Regions from separate parts of the Streptomyces sp. NBC_01190 genome, predicted to be linked through region 3. Evidence: riboswitches for the same ligand, from Rfam matches in the RefSeq annotation. Region 3 holds a riboswitch; each other region holds the start of a gene.
What was found. A riboswitch is a leader RNA that binds a small molecule or an ion and turns the genes downstream of it on or off. The one in region 3 is predicted to bind cobalamin.

Region 1 (5,513 bases), 1.5 Mb from region 3:
ACGCCCAGCGGACCGCCGACGACCGGATCGCGCTGGGCGGCCGGGGCGTGCCGTACCGCTTCGGCTCCCGTACCGACAACGACGGGAGCACCTCGGCGGCTACGGTGGCCGCGCTCCGCGCGATCCTGGTGCGCTTCTTCCCCGCGACGGCCGACGCCGCGGTGGACCACGCCTGGTCCGGCGTACTGGGGGTTCCCAGGGACTGGTGCGCGAGCGTCCATCTGGACCGGACCACCGGGCTCGGCTGGGCCGGCGGCTATGTCGGCAGCGGGGTGGCCACCGCCAATCTGGCCGCCCGCACCCTGCGGGACCTGGTCCGGCTCGACTCCGGGCAGGGCGGCCCGACCGAGCTGACCGGGCTGCCCTGGGTGGGCCACCGGGTACGGCGCTGGGAGCCGGAGCCCTTCCGCTGGGCGGCGGTGCACGGGGTGTACGCGGCCTACCGGGCGGCCGACCGGCGCGAGTCGACCGGCCAGAGCGCCGCCACCCACCCGCTGGCGCGGCTCACCGACCGCCTCACCGGCCACTGACCCGGCGCCCGGCGACCCGGCCGATCCACCGGGCCCACCCACCCGGCTGACCCGGCCGACCCGGCCAACGGCGTCGGGCAGCAACATCCGCAACCCCCGTTCCGGCTCCGTTCCGCTGCCGTTCCGGCCGCCTTACCTCCACGTTTACAACCCGTTCATATCAGCACCGCGAAGACGACCCCAGTTCACCTTCCGTTCATCAGATCTCCGTACGGTCGGCTCGCCCCTTCCCGACCGAACGAATCCTGGGTCCATGGAACACATCACGCTCCTGATCGGAATCGTGATCGCCACCGCGCTCGTGTTCGACTTCACCAACGGCTTCCACGACACCGCGAACGCGATGGCCACCACCATCTCCACCGGCGCCATGGGGCCCAGGACGGCGGTGGGCATGTCCGCCGTCCTCAACCTGCTCGGCGCCTTCCTGTCGGTCGAGGTGGCCAAGACCATCTCGGGCGGCATCATCGACGAATCCGCCGGCGTCCGCCCCGAGGTGATCTTCGCCGGCCTGGTCGGCGCCATCCTGTGGAATCTGCTCACCTGGCTGGCCGGGCTGCCGTCCAGCTCGTCGCACGCGCTCTTCGGCGGCCTGATCGGCGCGACCCTCGTCTCGGTCGGCACGCACGGGGTCAACGGTGACGCGGTCGTCATGAAGGTCCTGATCCCGGCGGTGGCCGCGCCGGTCGTTGCGGGGCTCGCCGCGACGCTCGCCACCCGCCTCACCTACCGGCTGAGCCGGCGGGCGGACCCGGCGGCGACCGCCAAGGGCTACCGGGCCGGGCAGATCGCCTCGGCGGCGCTGGTCTCCCTGGCCCACGGCACCAACGACGCGCAGAAGACGATGGGCGTGATCACCCTCGCGCTGATCACCGGCGGCGCGATCGCCCCGCACTCCGACCCGCCGTTGTGGGTGATCGTCTCGGCCGGCAGCGCGATCGCGCTCGGTACGTATCTGGGCGGCTGGCGGATCATCCGCACCATGGGCCGGGGCCTCACCGACATCGAGCCGCCGCAGGGATTCAGCGCCCAGACCGGCGCCGCCGTCACCATCCTCGCCTCCTCCCACCTCGGCTTCGCGCTGTCCACCACCCAGGTCTGCTCGGGCGCGGTGATGGGCGCCGGGATCGGGCGGCGCGGCGGGGTGGTGCGGTGGAGCACCGCGGGCCGGATGGCCGCGGGCTGGGGCCTGACGCTGCCGGCCGCCGGACTCGTCGCGGCGGGCGCGGCGCTGCTCGCCGACCGGGGTGCCTGGGGAGTCGGCCTGGTCGCCGCTCTCGCCCTCGCCGCCTGCGTGGCGGTCCGGGCGGCGGCCCGGCGCGAGCCGGTCACCCACGCCAACGTCAACGACCCCGAGCCGGCGCCGGTGACGCCGGTGACGCTGGTGAAGACGCCCGCCAACACCCGGGCCACGCGCCTCTCGGCAACCGGGCTTCCCGGCCAGGCGGCGACCGGCCGGACCGCCGCTCCGGTGGCGCCGCCCGGCAAACCGACCACGGCCGTCAAACCCCCCACGGCCACCACCCCGGCTCCGCTCTCCGCCCCGGCTCCCGGCCCCGCCAACTCCGCGCCCACCACCGCCTGACTCCCCCGCCAAGGACTCCTCATGACCATCGACTGGCACGCCCTCGGCACCGTCCTCGTCGTCACCCTGGTTTCGACCGTGGGCCTGGTGGGGATCTTCACCCTCGGCGTGGTCGGCCTGTCCCGGCCGACCGCCGCCCTGCCCCGGGCCGGCGCCTGCCTCTGCTTCGCCGCCTGCGCGGCCGCGATCGGCTACGGCATCCAACTCATCGTCGCGTGACCCCGGTTGGCTGGTCCGGGGCACCGCGCCGGCGGGTGGACCCCGCCACGCTCCGTCCGCGCAGGTCAAGGGCGAGTTGACGCGGTTTGGCGGGCGTGGTGAACTGCCGGGAGCCATACGGCGGCAGGAGAGGAAGTCCGGTGCGAATCCGGCGCGGTCCCGCCACTGTCACCGGGGAGCGCGCTCCCGACCCGTACGTCACGGCCGGTCCGCCGGCTGGAAGGCGGGGAGCGCGTCGATCCGGGAGCCAGGAGACTCTCACCGCCGGTCACGTCGAGCCAGGGCGCGGACCCTGAGTGAGGACCTAACGCATGCCCGGCACGCGCGCACCGATACCTGAAGGCCTCGACGGCTGGTCCGCGCGGAGCGCGACGGCGGGCTGAGCGAGTGCGTGCCGATCGCGTGTTCGCGTACGGTGCCGTGCTCGGCTTCCTCGGCGACCTGCTCGCCGGTGATCCGCGCCGCGGCCATCCCGTCGCCGGATTCGGGCGGGCGGCCGGCGCGTTGGAGCGCCGGATGTGGCGGGACGACCGGGGCAGCGGCGCGGTGTACACGACCCTGTGCGCCGGCGGGGCGGTCGGCGCCGCGGTGCTGGCGAAAAACGCCGTACGGTCCTGCGCCGCGCTGTCGGTCGCCCTGACCGCGCTGGCCACCTGGTCGGTGCTCGGCGGCACTTCGCTGGCCCGGGAGGCGGCGGGGGTCGCGGCGGCGCTGGAGGCGGGCGACCTGGCCGGCGCCCGCGAGCTGCTCCCCCGGCTGTGCGGCCGGGACCCGCTGGCGCTGGACGCGGACGGCATCGCGCGGGCGGTGGTGGAGTCGGTCGCCGAGAACACCTCCGACGCCGTGGTGGGCGCTCTGGTGTGGGGCGCGGTCGGCGGGGTGCCCGGGCTCGTCGGCTTCCGCGCGGCCAACACCCTGGACGCCATGGTCGGCCACAAGTCCCCCCGCTTCCGCCGCTTCGGCTGGGCCTCGGCCCGGCTCGACGACGTCCTCGGCTATCCCGGCGCCCGGCTCACCGCGACGCTCGCGGTGCTGGCGGGACCGCATCCCGGATCGGCGCTCCGCACCTGGCGCCGGGACGCCCGGTTCCATCCGAGCCCCAACGCGGGCCCCGTCGAGGCCGCCTTCGCCGGGGCCCTGCGCCGCCGACTCGGCGGCACGCTCTCCTACGAAGGCCGGGTCGAACACCGCCCGGTCCTCGGCGCGTCCTTTCCCGCCCCGACGGTCGCGGACATCGCCAGGGCCGTCCGGCTCTCCCGCCGCGTGGGCGCGCTCGCGCTCGCGGTGTCGACCGCACTGTCGGCCCTGGGGCCGGAAGGAGCCGCCCGATGAAGGGTCTGCTGATCGCCGGGACCACCAGCGACGCCGGCAAGAGCGTGGTCACCGCCGGGATCTGCCGGTTCCTGGTGCGAAGAGGGGTGCGGGTCGCCCCGTTCAAGGGGCAGAACATGTCGCTGAACTCCTTTGTGACCCGGGAGGGAGCCGAGATCGGCCGGGCCCAGGCGATGCAGGCCCAAGCCGCGAGGGTGGAGCCGTCGGCGCTGATGAACCCCGTGCTGCTGAAGCCGGGCAGCGACCGGAGCAGTCAGGTGATCGTGCTGGGCAAGCCGGTGGGCGAGTTGAGCGCGCGCGGCTACCACGGCGGCAGGCAGGGCGAGTTGCTCGACACGGTGGTGGGGTGCCTGGAGGAGTTGGGCGCGCGCTACGACACGGTGATCTGCGAAGGCGCCGGCAGCCCGGCCGAGATCAACCTGCGCCGTACCGACATCGTGAACATGGCGCTGGCCCGCCGCGGCCGGCTGCCCACCCTGGTGGTCGGCGACATCGACCGCGGCGGGGTCTTCGCCTCCTTCTTCGGCACCACCGCGCTGCTCTCGCCCGCGGACCAGGACCTGGTCTGCGGCTATGTGGTCAACAAGTTCCGCGGCGATCCGGCCCTGCTCCAGCCCGGCCTCGACATGCTGCGCGGCCTCACCGGCCGGCCGACCCTCGGCGTGCTGCCCTACAGCCACGGTCTGGGCATCGACGAGGAGGACGGCCTGCGGGTGTCGATGCGCGGCGCCGTACGCGAGTCGGCGGTGGCCGCGCCGCTCGGCGCGGACATCCTGCGGGTCGCCGTGGTGGCCGTGCCGTTGATGTCCAACTTCACCGACGTGGACGCGCTCGCCGCCGAACCCGGCGTCCTCGTACGGTTCGTGGACCGTCCGGAGGAGCTGGCGGACGCCGATCTGGTGGTGCTGCCCGGCACCCGCGGCACGGTCAGGGCGCTGGAGTGGCTCACCGCCCGGGGCCTGGCCGACGCCGTCAAGGAGCGGGCCGCGGCCGGGCGGCCGGTGCTCGGCGTGTGCGGCGGCTTCCAGATCCTCGGTGAACTCATCGAGGACGACGTGGAGTCGAGGGCGGGTACGGTGCCGGGCCTCGGTCTGCTGCCGGTCCGGGTGCGGTTCGCCGCCGAGAAGACCCTGGCCCGGCCGGTGGGCGCCGCCTACGGCGAGCCGGTGGCGGGCTACGAGATCCACCACGGGGTGGCCGAACTGCACGGCGGCTACGAGGAGTTCCTCGACGGCTGCCGGGTCGGGCCGGTCTGGGGCACCCACTGGCACGGCTCGCTGGAGAGCGACGGCTTCCGCCGGGCGTTCCTGCGGGAGGTGGCCGCCGTCGCGGGGCGCCGCTTCGTGCCTGCCCCCGACACCGTCTTCGAGGCGTTGCGCGAGGCGCAGTTGGACCGTCTCGGCGATCTGGTCGAGGAGCACATGGACACCGCCGCGCTGCTGCGGCTCATCGAGGACGGCGCGCCCGCCGGCCTACCCTTCATCGCACCGGGGGCACCATGACCACCGTTCTGCTGCTGTCCACCGCCGACACCGATCTGCTGGCGGCCCGCGCGGCAGGGGCCGGCTACCGCATCGGCAACCCGTCCCGGGTGGACCCGGAGACGGATCTCCCGGCGCTGCTGGACGGCGCCGATCTGGCCGTCGTCCGGCTGCTCGGCGGACGGCGGACCTGGGAGCGGGGGCTCGACGTGCTCGCCGCGTCGGGGGTGCCGACGGTGCTGCTCGGCGGTGAGACGGTGCCGGACGCCGAACTGATGGCGCTGTCGTCCGTGCCGGCCGGGGTCGTGGCGGAGGCGTTGCGCTATCTGGTGGCCGGCGGCCCGGCCAACCTGGCCGAGCTGGCCC
Region 2 (5,513 bases), 5.4 Mb from region 3:
GCGGCGGCGACTCGGCCAACTGGTTCGTCAAGGACCTGCCGCTGCTGATCGCCTTCGGGGTGCTGGCCGCCTACACCTACTCCTCGGGGCTGCGGGCGCCGGCGCTGATCGCCTTCGTCAAGGACGCGCTGATCTACATCGTCATCGCGGTGGCGATCATCTACATCCCGTACAAGCTGGGCGGCTTCCACGCCGTCTTCGACAAGGCCGACGCCGCGTACAAGGTGCCGAACCCGGTGACCGGCAAGCCGCGCGGTTCGCTGGTGGCCGCCCCCCAGGCGCAATGGGCCTACGCCACGCTGGCGTTGGGCTCGGCGATGGCCCTCTTCCTCTATCCGCACTCGGTCACCGCGGTGCTCTCCGGCCGCAGCCGCAACACCATCCGCCGCAACACCACGATCCTGCCGCTGTACTCGCTGATGCTGGGCCTGCTGGCGATGCTCGGCTTCATGGCGCTCGCGGACGGCGTCGGCAAGGGCGTCAAGGGCTACAACGCCCAACTGGCCATCCCCCAGCTCTTCGAGAACATGTTCCCCTCCTGGTTCACCGGGGTGGCCTTCGCCGCGATCGCGATCGGCGCGCTGGTGCCGGCCGCGATCATGTCCATCGCGGCGGCGAACCTCTTCACCCGCAACATCTACAAGGACCTCTTCAAGCCGGACGCCACTCCGGCGCAGGAGACCCAGGTGTCCAAGCTGGTGTCGCTGGTGGTGAAGATCGGCGCCCTGGTGTTCGTCCTCACCATGGACCGGACGGTCGCCATCAACTTCCAGTTGCTGGGTGGCATCTGGATCCTCCAGACGGTGCCGGCCGTGGTCGGCGGCCTGTTCACCCGCTGGTTCCACCGCTGGGGGCTGCTGGCCGGCTGGGCGGCGGGCATGGCGTACGGCACCTGGAAGGCGTACCAGCAGTCCAGCGCCACCCAGGCGCACTTCGGCGGCAGTTCGGCGAACATCCCGGGCATCGGCGAGCTGGGCTACATCGGACTCAGCGCCTTCGTGCTCAATCTCGCGATCGCGGTGGTGCTCACCCTGGTGCTGCGGGCGCTCAAGGCGCCGGAGGGCGTCGACGAGACCACTCGGGCGGACTACCTGACGGAGCCGGACGAGGCGCCGGTCGTGAAGCCGGCCGGGCCCGGCGAACCGGGTGAGCCGGGCGCGGCGCCGGGGCAGCGCGAACCAGCGGGCGTTTAGAGGGGCAGCAGGGGCAGTAGGGAACCTTCCGCGACCCGGAACACAACGGGACCTTCCGCGACCCGGAGCCGGTCAGCCCGCGCTCAGCGCCCGCCGCGGGTCGCGGAAGGTCCGCCGGTACGCCTGCGGGGTGGTGCCGGTCCAGCGGGCGAAGTGGTGCCGCATGGTGGCCGCGTTGCCGAAGCCGGCCCGGACCGCGATCGTGTCCACCGTGCTGTCGGTGCCCTCCAGCAACTCCCTCGCCAGCAGCACCCGCTGCCCCAGCAGCCAGCGGTAGGGCGTGGTCCCGGTCTCCTGCTGGAAGCGGCGGGCGAAGGTCCGCGGCGACATATGGGCGCGGGCGGCCAACTCCTCGACGGTCAGCTCGCGGTCGAGGTGCCGCTCCATCCAGGAGAGCACCCCGATCACCGTGTCGCTGGTGCCCCGCGGCAGCGGCCGGTCCACGTACTGCGCCTGGCCGCCCTCGCGGTGCGGCGGCACCACCATCCGGCGGGCGATCCCGTTGGCCACCTCCGTGCCCTGCTCCCGGCGCACCAGGTGCAGGCACGCGTCGATCCCGGCGGCCGATCCCGCGGACGTGATCACCCCGCGGTCCTCGACGTAGAGCACGTCGGGCTCCACCAGGGCCAGCGGGTGGCGCGCGGAGAGGAGTTCGGTGTGCCGCCAGTGGGCCGCGCAGCGCCGCCCGTCCAGCAGCCCGGCCGCCCCCAGCACGAACACGCCGGAGCAGACGCTCAGCACCCACGCCCCGCGCTCCGCCGCCCGGCTCAGGGCCTTCAGCGCCTCGGGCGGGAACGGGCGGTCGACGCGGGTGTCGGCGGCCGGCACCGCGACCAGATCGGCCTCCGCCAGCCGGTCGAGGTCCTCGGCCGCGGCCACCCCGAAGCCGGCGTGCGTCGTCAGCAGCGGTCCTTCGGCCGAGACCGCGGCGAAGTCGTAGACCGGCAGCCCCTGCTCGCTCCGGTCCAGGCCGAACACCTCGCAGAGCAGGCCGAGTTCGAACGGGTGGACACCTTCGAGCAGCAGGACGGCGACGTTCTTCAGCATGCTGTCGAGGATGCCAGTTGGCAGGATATTAAGGTAGTACGACAGTCCTGCCACTGGTCCGGCGTCATCAGCGTGGCGACACTTGACTCATGACCATCCTCCTCGACATCGCGGCCCTCGCCTTCCTCCTCCTCGTCCTCACCTTCGTCCCCGTCCTCGGCCTGCGCCATGAGGCGAAGATCACCCGCCAGCTCCGCGAGGCGGCGGCCGAGCCGGCCTGGGAGCCGGCCGGGCGCCTCGCGCCGCCGTCCGCGCGGACCGCGCAGGCCCGCCAAACCCCCGCCGAGGCCGGGTTTCCCGGCTTCTGAGGGCCCGCCGGCCCACCTGTCGGCACCGGCTGAGCCGGTCCACAAAAGGACGACACGACACAACATGTAGGTCCAGCAAGTTCGGCGGCCACAACATGTATGCTCAGCACCGCTGCCCGCAGGGGAAGCCGGTGTGAATCCGGCGCTGCCCCGCAACGGTGAGCGGCCGCGCCCCGCGCCCCCGCACAGCCCGATCGCCTGCCGGCAACCACCTGCCGCGTGCCGACGCACGCGGCAGGGGTACACCGCCCGGACCGCCCAGGTCCGGGAGGAGTGTCCGGGCCTCGCGGTGTGGGCCGGCGGACGCGGTACGGCATGCCCGCCTGCCTCCCGCAGGCGCGCGGCCGGTCGCCCTGCCACCTGCCCTCCCCGTATGGCCGCCGCCGCGTTCGAGGAGAGCACCACCGTGACCATCGCGCCTGTAGAGCCCGCAGCAGCCGACGTCGACCGCACCCCGCCACCGCGGCCGGAACCGGACGACAAGCCCGGCGGCGAACTGCTGCGCCATCTGGTGGCGCTCACCGCGGACCTCCCCGACACCGACCCCGGCCGGGTGGCCGCGGCGGCGCTGCGCGGCCGCAACGCCGCCTCGGACGCCGCCGAGTTGTGGACGCTGGCCACCGAGGCCGCCGCCGGTCTCATCTCCGAGGACCCGGCCTACTCACGGCTCGCCGCCCGGCTGCTCACCCGGACCATCGCGGCGGAGGCCGCCGGCCAGGGCGCGGTGTCCTTCTCCGCCTCGATCGCGGTCGGCCACCGCGAGGGCCTGATCGCCGACCGCACCGCCGGCTTCGCCGCCCGCCACGCCGCCGAACTGGACGCGCTGGTCGACCGGGCGGCGGCCGACGGCGCCGACGACCGCTTCGGCTACTTCGGGCTGCGCACCCTGCACAGCCGCTATCTGCTGCGGCACCCGATCACCCGGCAGGTCGTCGAGACCCCGCAGCACTTCATGCTGCGGGTGGCGGCCGGGCTCGCCTCGGACGACGCCACGGACGCGGTGGCCGAAGTGACCGCGCTCTACCGCCTGATGAGCGCGCTGGAGTACCTGCCCAGCTCCCCCACCCTCTTCAACTCCGGCACCCGGCACCCGCAGATGTCCTCCTGCTACCTGCTGGACTCCCCGCTGGACGAGCTGGACTCGATCTACGACCGCTACCACCAGGTGGCCCGGCTCTCCAAGCACGCGGGCGGCATCGGCCTGCCCTACTCCCGGGTGCGGGCCCGCGGTTCGCTGATCCGCGGCACCAACGGGCACTCCAACGGCATCGTGCCGTTCCTGAAGACCCTCGACGCCTCGGTGGCGGCGGTCAACCAGGGCGGCCGGCGCAAAGGCGCCGCGGCGGTCTATCTGGAGACCTGGCACTCCGACATCGAGGAGTTCCTCGAACTGCGGGACAACACCGGTGAGGACGCCCGCCGCACCCACAACCTCAACCTCGCCCACTGGGTGCCGGACGAGTTCATGCGGCGGGTCGAGGCGGACGCCGACTGGTCGCTCTTCTCGCCCGCCGACGTGCCGGAGCTGGTGGACCTGTGGGGCGCCGACTTCGACGCGGCCTACCACCGGGCCGAGGCGGCCGGGCTCGCCCAGCGCACGATCCCGGCACGGGAGCTCTACGGACGGATGATGCGCACCCTGGCGCAGACCGGCCAGGGCTGGATGACCTTCAAGGACGCCGCCAACCGCACCGCCAACCAGACCGCGCTGCCCGGCCACACCGTGCACTCCTCCAACCTCTGCACGGAGATCCTCGAAGTCACCGACGACAGCGAGACCGCGGTGTGCAACCTCGGTTCGGTGAACCTGGGCGCCTTCGTGCTGCCGCGGGACGCGGCGGGCACGCCGGACACCGAGTTCGGCGCCTTCGGCCACGCCGGGTTCGGCGGCTTCGCGGACCTGGCCGACCTGGCCGAACGCATCGACTGGGAGCGGCTGGACGAGACCGTCCGCACCGCCGTGACCTTCCTCGACCGGGTGGTCGACATCAACTACTACCCGACCGAGCAGGCCGGCCGCTCCAACGCCAAGTGGCGCCCGGTGGGCCTGGGCGTGATGGGCCTCCAGGACGTCTTCTTCAAGCTGCGGCTGCCGTTCGACTCCGCCGAGGCGAAGGCGCTGTCCACCAGGATCGCCGAGCGGGTCATGCTCGCCGCCTATGAGGCGTCCTGCGAGCTGGCCGAGCGCGATGGGCCGCTCCCCGCGTGGGACAAGACCCGTACCGCCGCCGGGGTGCTGCACCCCGACCACTTCGGCGTGGCGTTCCACTGGCCCGAGCGATGGGCCGCGCTGCGCGAGCGGATCGCGGCGGTCGGCATGCGCAACGCGCTGCTGCTGGCCATCGCCCCGACCGCCACCATCGCCTCCATCGCGGGCGCCTACGAGTGCATCGAGCCCCAGGTCTCCAACCTCTTCAAGCGCGAGACGCTCTCCGGGGAGTTCCTCCAGGTCAACTCCTACCTGGTGGCCGACCTCAAGCGGCTCGGGGTGTGGGACGGCCAGTCCCGGGAGGCGCTGCGCGACGCGAACGGCAGTGTGCAGGGCTTCAGCTGGATCCCGGCCGAGGTCAGGGCGCTGTACCGGACGGCGTGGGAGATCCCGCAGCGCGGCCTGATCGACATGGCGGCGGCGCGTACGCCGTTCCTCGACCAGAGCCAGTCGCTGAACCTGTTCCTGGAGACGCCGACCATCGGCAAGCTCAGCTCGATGTACGCCTACGCCTGGAAGCAGGGCCTGAAGACCACCTACTACCTGCGGTCCCGGCCGGCGACCCGGATCGCCCGCGCGGCCCAGGGGCAGAACACCGCCGCCCAGGCGACCCCGAATGCCCAGCCCGCCCCGGACGCACAGCCCGCCCTGATCCCGGCGCCCGCCCCGGCACCCGACGCGGACGCGATCGCCTGCTCCCTGGAGAACCCCGAGTCCTGCGAGGCATGCCAGTAATGACCAGCACCACCGAGACCA
Region 3 (5,513 bases):
CGGTGCTCCCGCAGCAGCGCCGACTCGCCGGCGAGGGTGAAGGGGCCCCGGGCCAGCAGGACGCGGCAGTTCCGGGGCAGCGGCGGCGTGGGGTCCCGCACCATACGGGCCAGCAGGTGGAGGTCGAGTCCGGCGAAGACGGCCAGTTCCTGGCGGCCGATGGTGAGGAAGGCCCGGCTGCCCAGGGCCGGCGCCAGCGTGGCAGCGTGCCGGACGGTGTCCGCCCAGTGCCAGCGGTCGCCGGGACCCGGGGTCCAGCCGGGCCGGCGCAGCGCGAGCAGCGGGATGTCCGCCGCCGTGGCGGCCGCCGCGGCGTGCCGGCTGATCTCGGCGGCGAAGGGGTGGGTGGCGTCGATCATCGCGTGGATCCGTTCGGCGCGCAGCCAGGCGGTGAGACCGGCGGCTCCGCCGAAGCCGCCGCTGCGGCTCCGGCCGGCCGGCAGCCGCGGCTGGTCCGTGCGGCCGGCCAGCGAGCTGACGACGTCGAGCGCCGGGTCGCCGGCCAGCGCGTCGGCCAGTGCGCGGGCCTCCGCGGTGCCGCCGAGGATCAGGACCCGCCGCATCAGCGCGCGTCGGTCCTGCGCAGCAGATAGGTGTCCATGATCCAGCCCTTGCGGGTCCTGGCGTCGGCCCGGGCGGCGCGGATCCGGTCGGCCAGTGCCTCGTCCAGCGGGCCGGAGAGCAGGATCTCGTCCGGGGTGCCGAGGTACGCCCCCCAGTAGATGTGCAGATCCCGCCCGGTGAAGCGGCCGAAGGCCTGCTGCGCGTCGAGCATCACCACCACGTCGTCGGCGCCCTCGGGCAGGCCCTCGTCGGCGAGCCGGCGGCCGGTGGTGATCCGCACCGGCCGCCCGACCTGGTTGAGGCCGACGCGGTGCTTGGCGGCGAGCGTGGAGACGCTGCTGATGCCGGGTACGACGGTCCAGTCGAAGTCCTGGCCGCCGCGTGCGCGCACCTCGTCCAGGATGCCCAGCGTGCTGTCGTAGAGGGCCGGGTCACCCCAGACCAGGAAGGCGCCGTGGGCACCGTCGGGCAGTTCGTCGGCGATCAGCCGCTGGTAGACATCGGCCCGGCGCCGCCGCCAGTCGTCCACCGCGGGCGCGTACGACGCCGAAGGGGCGGTGCGGTCGCGTTCCGGGTCGCGGGCGACGACCACCCGGTGGTCCCGGCGGGCGTGCCGGTCGAGGATCAGCTCCCGCAGGCCCACCAGATCGGCCTTCTCCTCCCCCTTGTCGAGCAGGAAGAACACATCGGTACGGCCCAGGGCGCCCACCGCCTGAAGGGTGAGCTGCTCGGGGTCGCCGGCGCCGATACCTATGACGTAGATCCGCTTCACGAGGCGGAGTCTGGCACACCGCGCGCCGGGGACCGCGGGGCGAGGGCGCAGTCGCCGCAGAGCGGGCCGTCGCGGCCGGGGGCGGCGCGGTAGATCAGACAGCAGCTACGGCGGCGCAACGCGCCGCCCTCGGTGCTGCTCGCGCCGGCGAGCGGCGCGCGGCCCAGCAGCAGCCCGGCGAACGCCCGGGTGCTGGTCGCCCGTTCCGGCCGCCGCGCGGCGAGTGTCACCGCCGCGCCGCCCACCGCCGAGGCGGTGTTGCCGCGCAGGATGTGCCGGGAGACCCCGAACGGGCCGAACGCGGCGGCCAGTTCCGCCAGCGCTCCGGCCATCAGCCGGGCCGCGAGCAGTTCGGCGAGATCCTCGGCCGACCGGCACGCGGGACCGAGCGCGCCCACCGGCAGCGCCAGCGGTACGGGCCCGCCGAGCACCGGCCGCCAGCGGACCTCGCTCAGCGGGAAGACAAGCGGGCGGTGGGCGAGCACCGCGGCGGCCAGCGCGGGCGAGACCAGCCGGGCGGCCAGTCCCAGGTGCGCGACCGAGGCGGCGACGCGGGTCTCGACCGCCTCGGCCGGCTGCCCTCCCGCCGCGGCGAGCCACTCCCGTACGGCCTCGACCCGCGCGGCCAACAGCGGTGCGGACAGGGGCTGCCAGTCCAGGTCCCGCGCGTCGGACGGTGAGGGGGCCGGTTCCGTTCCCGGAGCCGGCCGGGCTTCCCAGGCGAAGAAGGCGCCGAGCGCGGCGATCTGCTCGATCACCGCGCTCGGCGGACCTGCGATGGGCTGCGGCCCGGCGGCGCTCACGCGGGGACCGGCGCCGGCTTCCGCGTGGCGGAGGTGTCCGGGCGCGGGTTCAGCAGCCGGTCGGCGAGGGGCGCGTAGACCAGTCCGATCACCGACCAGAGCAGCAGTTGGGCGAGGACCGAGTAAAAGCGGAAGGAGAAGAGCACGTCGGCGGGGAAGCCCGGATAGACGATGTCGCCCTTGGGGTCCTTCAGCGGCAGGGGTGTCTCGGTGCTGTGGTTGCCGAAGTTCTCCTTGTTGTAGGCGAGATGGCCGAGCGACGGCAGCAGCAGCATCACGACGCCGGTCGCGACGACGAAGGCGGCGCCCGCCAGCAGCACGGCGTTCCAGCTGCCGAACCGCGGCTGGAGGCGTTTGCCGAGCCAGGCGGCCCCGACGAGGAAGGCCACCGAGCACACCACCATGATCAGGTACAGGCCGCTGCGGGCCTTGATGGTCTCCTCGTGCCCGATCGCCGGCGGGTTGGCCGGGTACTTCAGGAAGGGCACCAGATAGATGCCGAGGAAGCCGCCGCCCGCGAGGAGCAGCGACAGCCCGCGCGGGCGGACTCCGCCGACCCGGCCGAGGCAGACGGCGTAGGCGACGGCGAAGAGCGCGCCCATCGCCATCCCGAAGACGATGAGGCCGACGCCGACACCGACGTCGGCCTGGATGGTGCGGCTGAAGATGTCGGGGCCCGCCGCCTCCGCGGGCACCCCGGCCGCCTTGTCGAGCGCGGCCTGCGCCGCGTCACGACCGCTCTCGTAGTCGATGGCCTTGCTGATCCAGGGCTCCGCGAAGATCCGGGCGAAGAGGAAGGTGAGCAGGCCACCGACTGCGCCGGCCAACAGACCGCGCAGTATCAGCTTCTTTTCCATTGTTCTTTCCGTGTCCGGTTGGCGCCGCGCGTCAGTGGCAGGGGAAGCCGAGGAAGTGGCGGGCGTCGTGCACGAACTCGTGGATGTGCGTGTCGTTGCCGAACACGGAGACGGCGCCTTGGTCCACGCCGATGAAGTAGTAGGCGGCGAGCGCTACGAGCGCGGTGCCGACGAGCCAGACCACGGCTTTGGAGACCGGCAGGACAACCGGTGTCGCGGCCGGACGGGGAGAGGAAACGCTGCTCACGGTGGGCCCTCCTTGGGGGATCGTGCGTCCCTGTTCATGGGCGTCGTGATGGGTGGGTGTCTGACTCCCCTGCCGTCTGTCGGCGGCGGGCTCACAGTGGCGCGACCGTGCTGGATTCCCACCAGCTTCCCCACATCATCACTACACCCAGAGGGTAGGCGCCCCTTCCACTGCGCGTCAATCGGATCGCCTTGGCGACAAGGGAAGATGTCCCTGGTCGCAGGGGTGGAGCCGGGTCCGCGGGGTCAGTTGAGCGGCCGGGTGCCGACCACCACGGTCGCGTACAGCTCCTCGTCGGTGGCGAGCCGCGGTTCGAGACCGCCCGCGCGGACGATCTCGACGGCTCGCGCGGCCTGGGCTTCGCCGGTCTCGAAGACCAGGGCGCCGCCGGGGGTGAGCCAGTCGCGGGCCTCGGCGGCGACCCGGCGCAGCACGTCAAGGCCGTCGGGACCCCCGTCGAGGGCCATGCGCGCCTCGTGGTCGCGTGCCTCCGGCGGCAGCAGGGCGACCGAATCGCTCGGCACGTAGGGGACGTTGGCGGCGAGTACGGCCACCCGGCCGCGCAGCCGGTCGGGCAGGGGGGTGAAGAGGTCACCGTGGTGGACCTGGCCGCCGATCGGCAGCACATTGCGGCGGGCGCAGACCACCGCGGCCGGGTCGAGGTCGGCGGCGTGCAACTCCACGCCGTCCACGGCCGCGGCCAGCGCGACACCGAGCGCGCCGGAGCCGCAGCACAGGTCGACCACCAGCGCGCCGGGCTCGGCGAGGGCGACGGCCACGCCGAGCAGGAACTCGCTGCGGCGGCGGGGGACGAAGACCCCGGGGTCGACCGCGATCCGCAGCGAGCCGAACTCGGCCCAGCCGAGGACGTGTTCGAGCGGCAGGCCGCCGGCCCGCCGTTCCACCATGTCCCGCAGCCGGTCGGGATCGGCGGCCTCGGCGAGCAGCAGCCGCGCCTCGTCCTCGGCGAAGACGCAGCCGGCCGCCCGCAGCCGGCCGACCACGGAAGCCAAAGTAGGAGGTGCAAGTGGTACAAGGGACGTGGGCGGCGCAACTGGCGCGGGCGACAGGGGCGGCGGGGGCACGGGGGCCGACGCCGCGGGCGCCGGAGCGTTGGCCGTAGAGGCGGTCGCTGTCACGGGGAGGTCCTGCATCGGAGCCTTTCGGGAAGCCTGCGGGCGTCTCCCGGTACCGCGTGGCGGCTGATCGTCAGGCCGCGCGGCCGTACGGCGGGAACACCCGTCCTGAACTGGCGGTAATCGGTCCCACCTCCTCAGCTCGTCTCCGCGCCCGGTTCGGCGCGAGCCACCAACCTACCCCACCCCGGTCAGCGGCCGGGATCAGGTTGGGCCGGCCGGACCGCCGAGTTGACGCAGAAGAGGGCCGCCACCGCGGCCGCCGCGGTCGGCCGCTCCCAGCCGCGTACCGTGATCGTCACGCTCTCCCCCGGCAGCAGCGTGGTCAGGCCCCGGTCCGCGGTGGCGGTCGGAGCGAGCCGGTCGGCTTGGAGCAGCAGGTCCCGCAGCAGGGTGCGGGCGGTGACGGTGACGGTGACCGCGGCGCCATCGGTGTCCCCGTCGTCGGCGGCCGCGGTGGCGGAGGCGGTGGTGTGGGCGGCGGCCACCGCGACGTCCCAGCGCGGCGCCGGATAGGCGAAGTCCTTGTCGCGGGCCGCGAACCACAGCGCGCGCAGCCCGTCCGCCTCGACGGTCAGCAGTTCCTTGTCGCTGCTGGGCGGCGGGCACAGCTCCCGCGGTACGGGGACGGTGGCGACGGCGCGGGCGGCCGCGGTGAACGGCAGCCGCGCCTCGGCGAGCACCGCCCCGTCCACCGCGACTCTGCGCAGGACGGCTGTGCCCGGCCAGTCCCGCGCGGTCTGGTTGATCAGCGCCACGGCGAGCCCGTCCGATCCCCCCGACCCCTCCCCTCCGTCTATTCCATCCGTTCTGTCGGGTCCTTCGCCATCAACGGCGTGCCGCCGCACCGTCACGAGCCGGTCGGCGTAGAGCCGCTTCAGCTCGTGGTAGAGCGGCTTCTCCCGCCCGTCGCCGTCGATCGCGGCCCAGGAGGTCACCGGCCAGCAGTCGTTGAGCTGCCAGACGACGGTGCCGGCGCAGGCCGGCCAGTGCGAGCGCCAGTGCTCGATGCCGGTGGCGATGGCGCGGGCCTGGTTGACCTGGGTGAGGTAGTGCCAGGTGTCGAAGTCCGCCGGGACCGGGAAGTGGCGGGCCAGGCCACGGGCGAGCTTGCCGTTGCCGTCCCCGGCCTTC

Region 1: it holds a riboswitch for cobalamin, as region 3 does, so the genes downstream of both, OG519_RS07000 (cobalamin biosynthesis protein) here and OG519_RS00855 (CbtB-domain containing protein) in region 3, are expected to answer to the same signal.
Region 2: it holds a riboswitch for cobalamin, as region 3 does, so the genes downstream of both, OG519_RS23460 (ribonucleoside-diphosphate reductase subunit alpha) here and OG519_RS00855 (CbtB-domain containing protein) in region 3, are expected to answer to the same signal.

Annotation. Positions count from the first base shown of each region.
Region 1 covers NZ_CP108580.1:1,642,686-1,648,198, forward strand. The annotation lists gene OG519_RS06985 (NAD(P)/FAD-dependent oxidoreductase) at 1-530, shown strand, start outside; gene OG519_RS06990 (inorganic phosphate transporter) at 784-2,115, shown strand; gene OG519_RS06995 (hypothetical protein) at 2,137-2,334, shown strand; cobalamin riboswitch at 2,463-2,592, shown strand; gene OG519_RS07000 (cobalamin biosynthesis protein) at 2,722-3,666, shown strand; gene OG519_RS07005 (cobyric acid synthase) at 3,663-5,168, shown strand; gene cobN (cobaltochelatase subunit CobN) at 5,165-5,513, shown strand, end outside.
Region 2 covers NZ_CP108580.1:5,556,902-5,562,414, reverse strand. The annotation lists gene mctP (monocarboxylate uptake permease MctP) at 1-1,193, shown strand, start outside; gene OG519_RS23470 (GlxA family transcriptional regulator) at 1,266-2,240, opposite strand; gene OG519_RS23465 (hypothetical protein) at 2,330-2,548, shown strand; cobalamin riboswitch at 2,614-2,769, shown strand; gene OG519_RS23460 (ribonucleoside-diphosphate reductase subunit alpha) at 2,955-5,492, shown strand.
Region 3 covers NZ_CP108580.1:186,219-191,731, forward strand. The annotation lists gene OG519_RS00835 (cobalt-precorrin-6A reductase) at 1-563, opposite strand, end outside; gene cobF (precorrin-6A synthase (deacetylating)) at 563-1,336, opposite strand; gene OG519_RS00845 (hypothetical protein) at 1,333-2,139, opposite strand; gene OG519_RS00850 (CbtA family protein) at 2,136-2,996, opposite strand; gene OG519_RS00855 (CbtB-domain containing protein) at 3,028-3,243, opposite strand; cobalamin riboswitch at 3,277-3,409, opposite strand; gene OG519_RS00860 (putative protein N(5)-glutamine methyltransferase) at 3,489-4,247, opposite strand; gene OG519_RS00865 (glycoside hydrolase family 2 protein) at 4,571-5,513, opposite strand, start outside.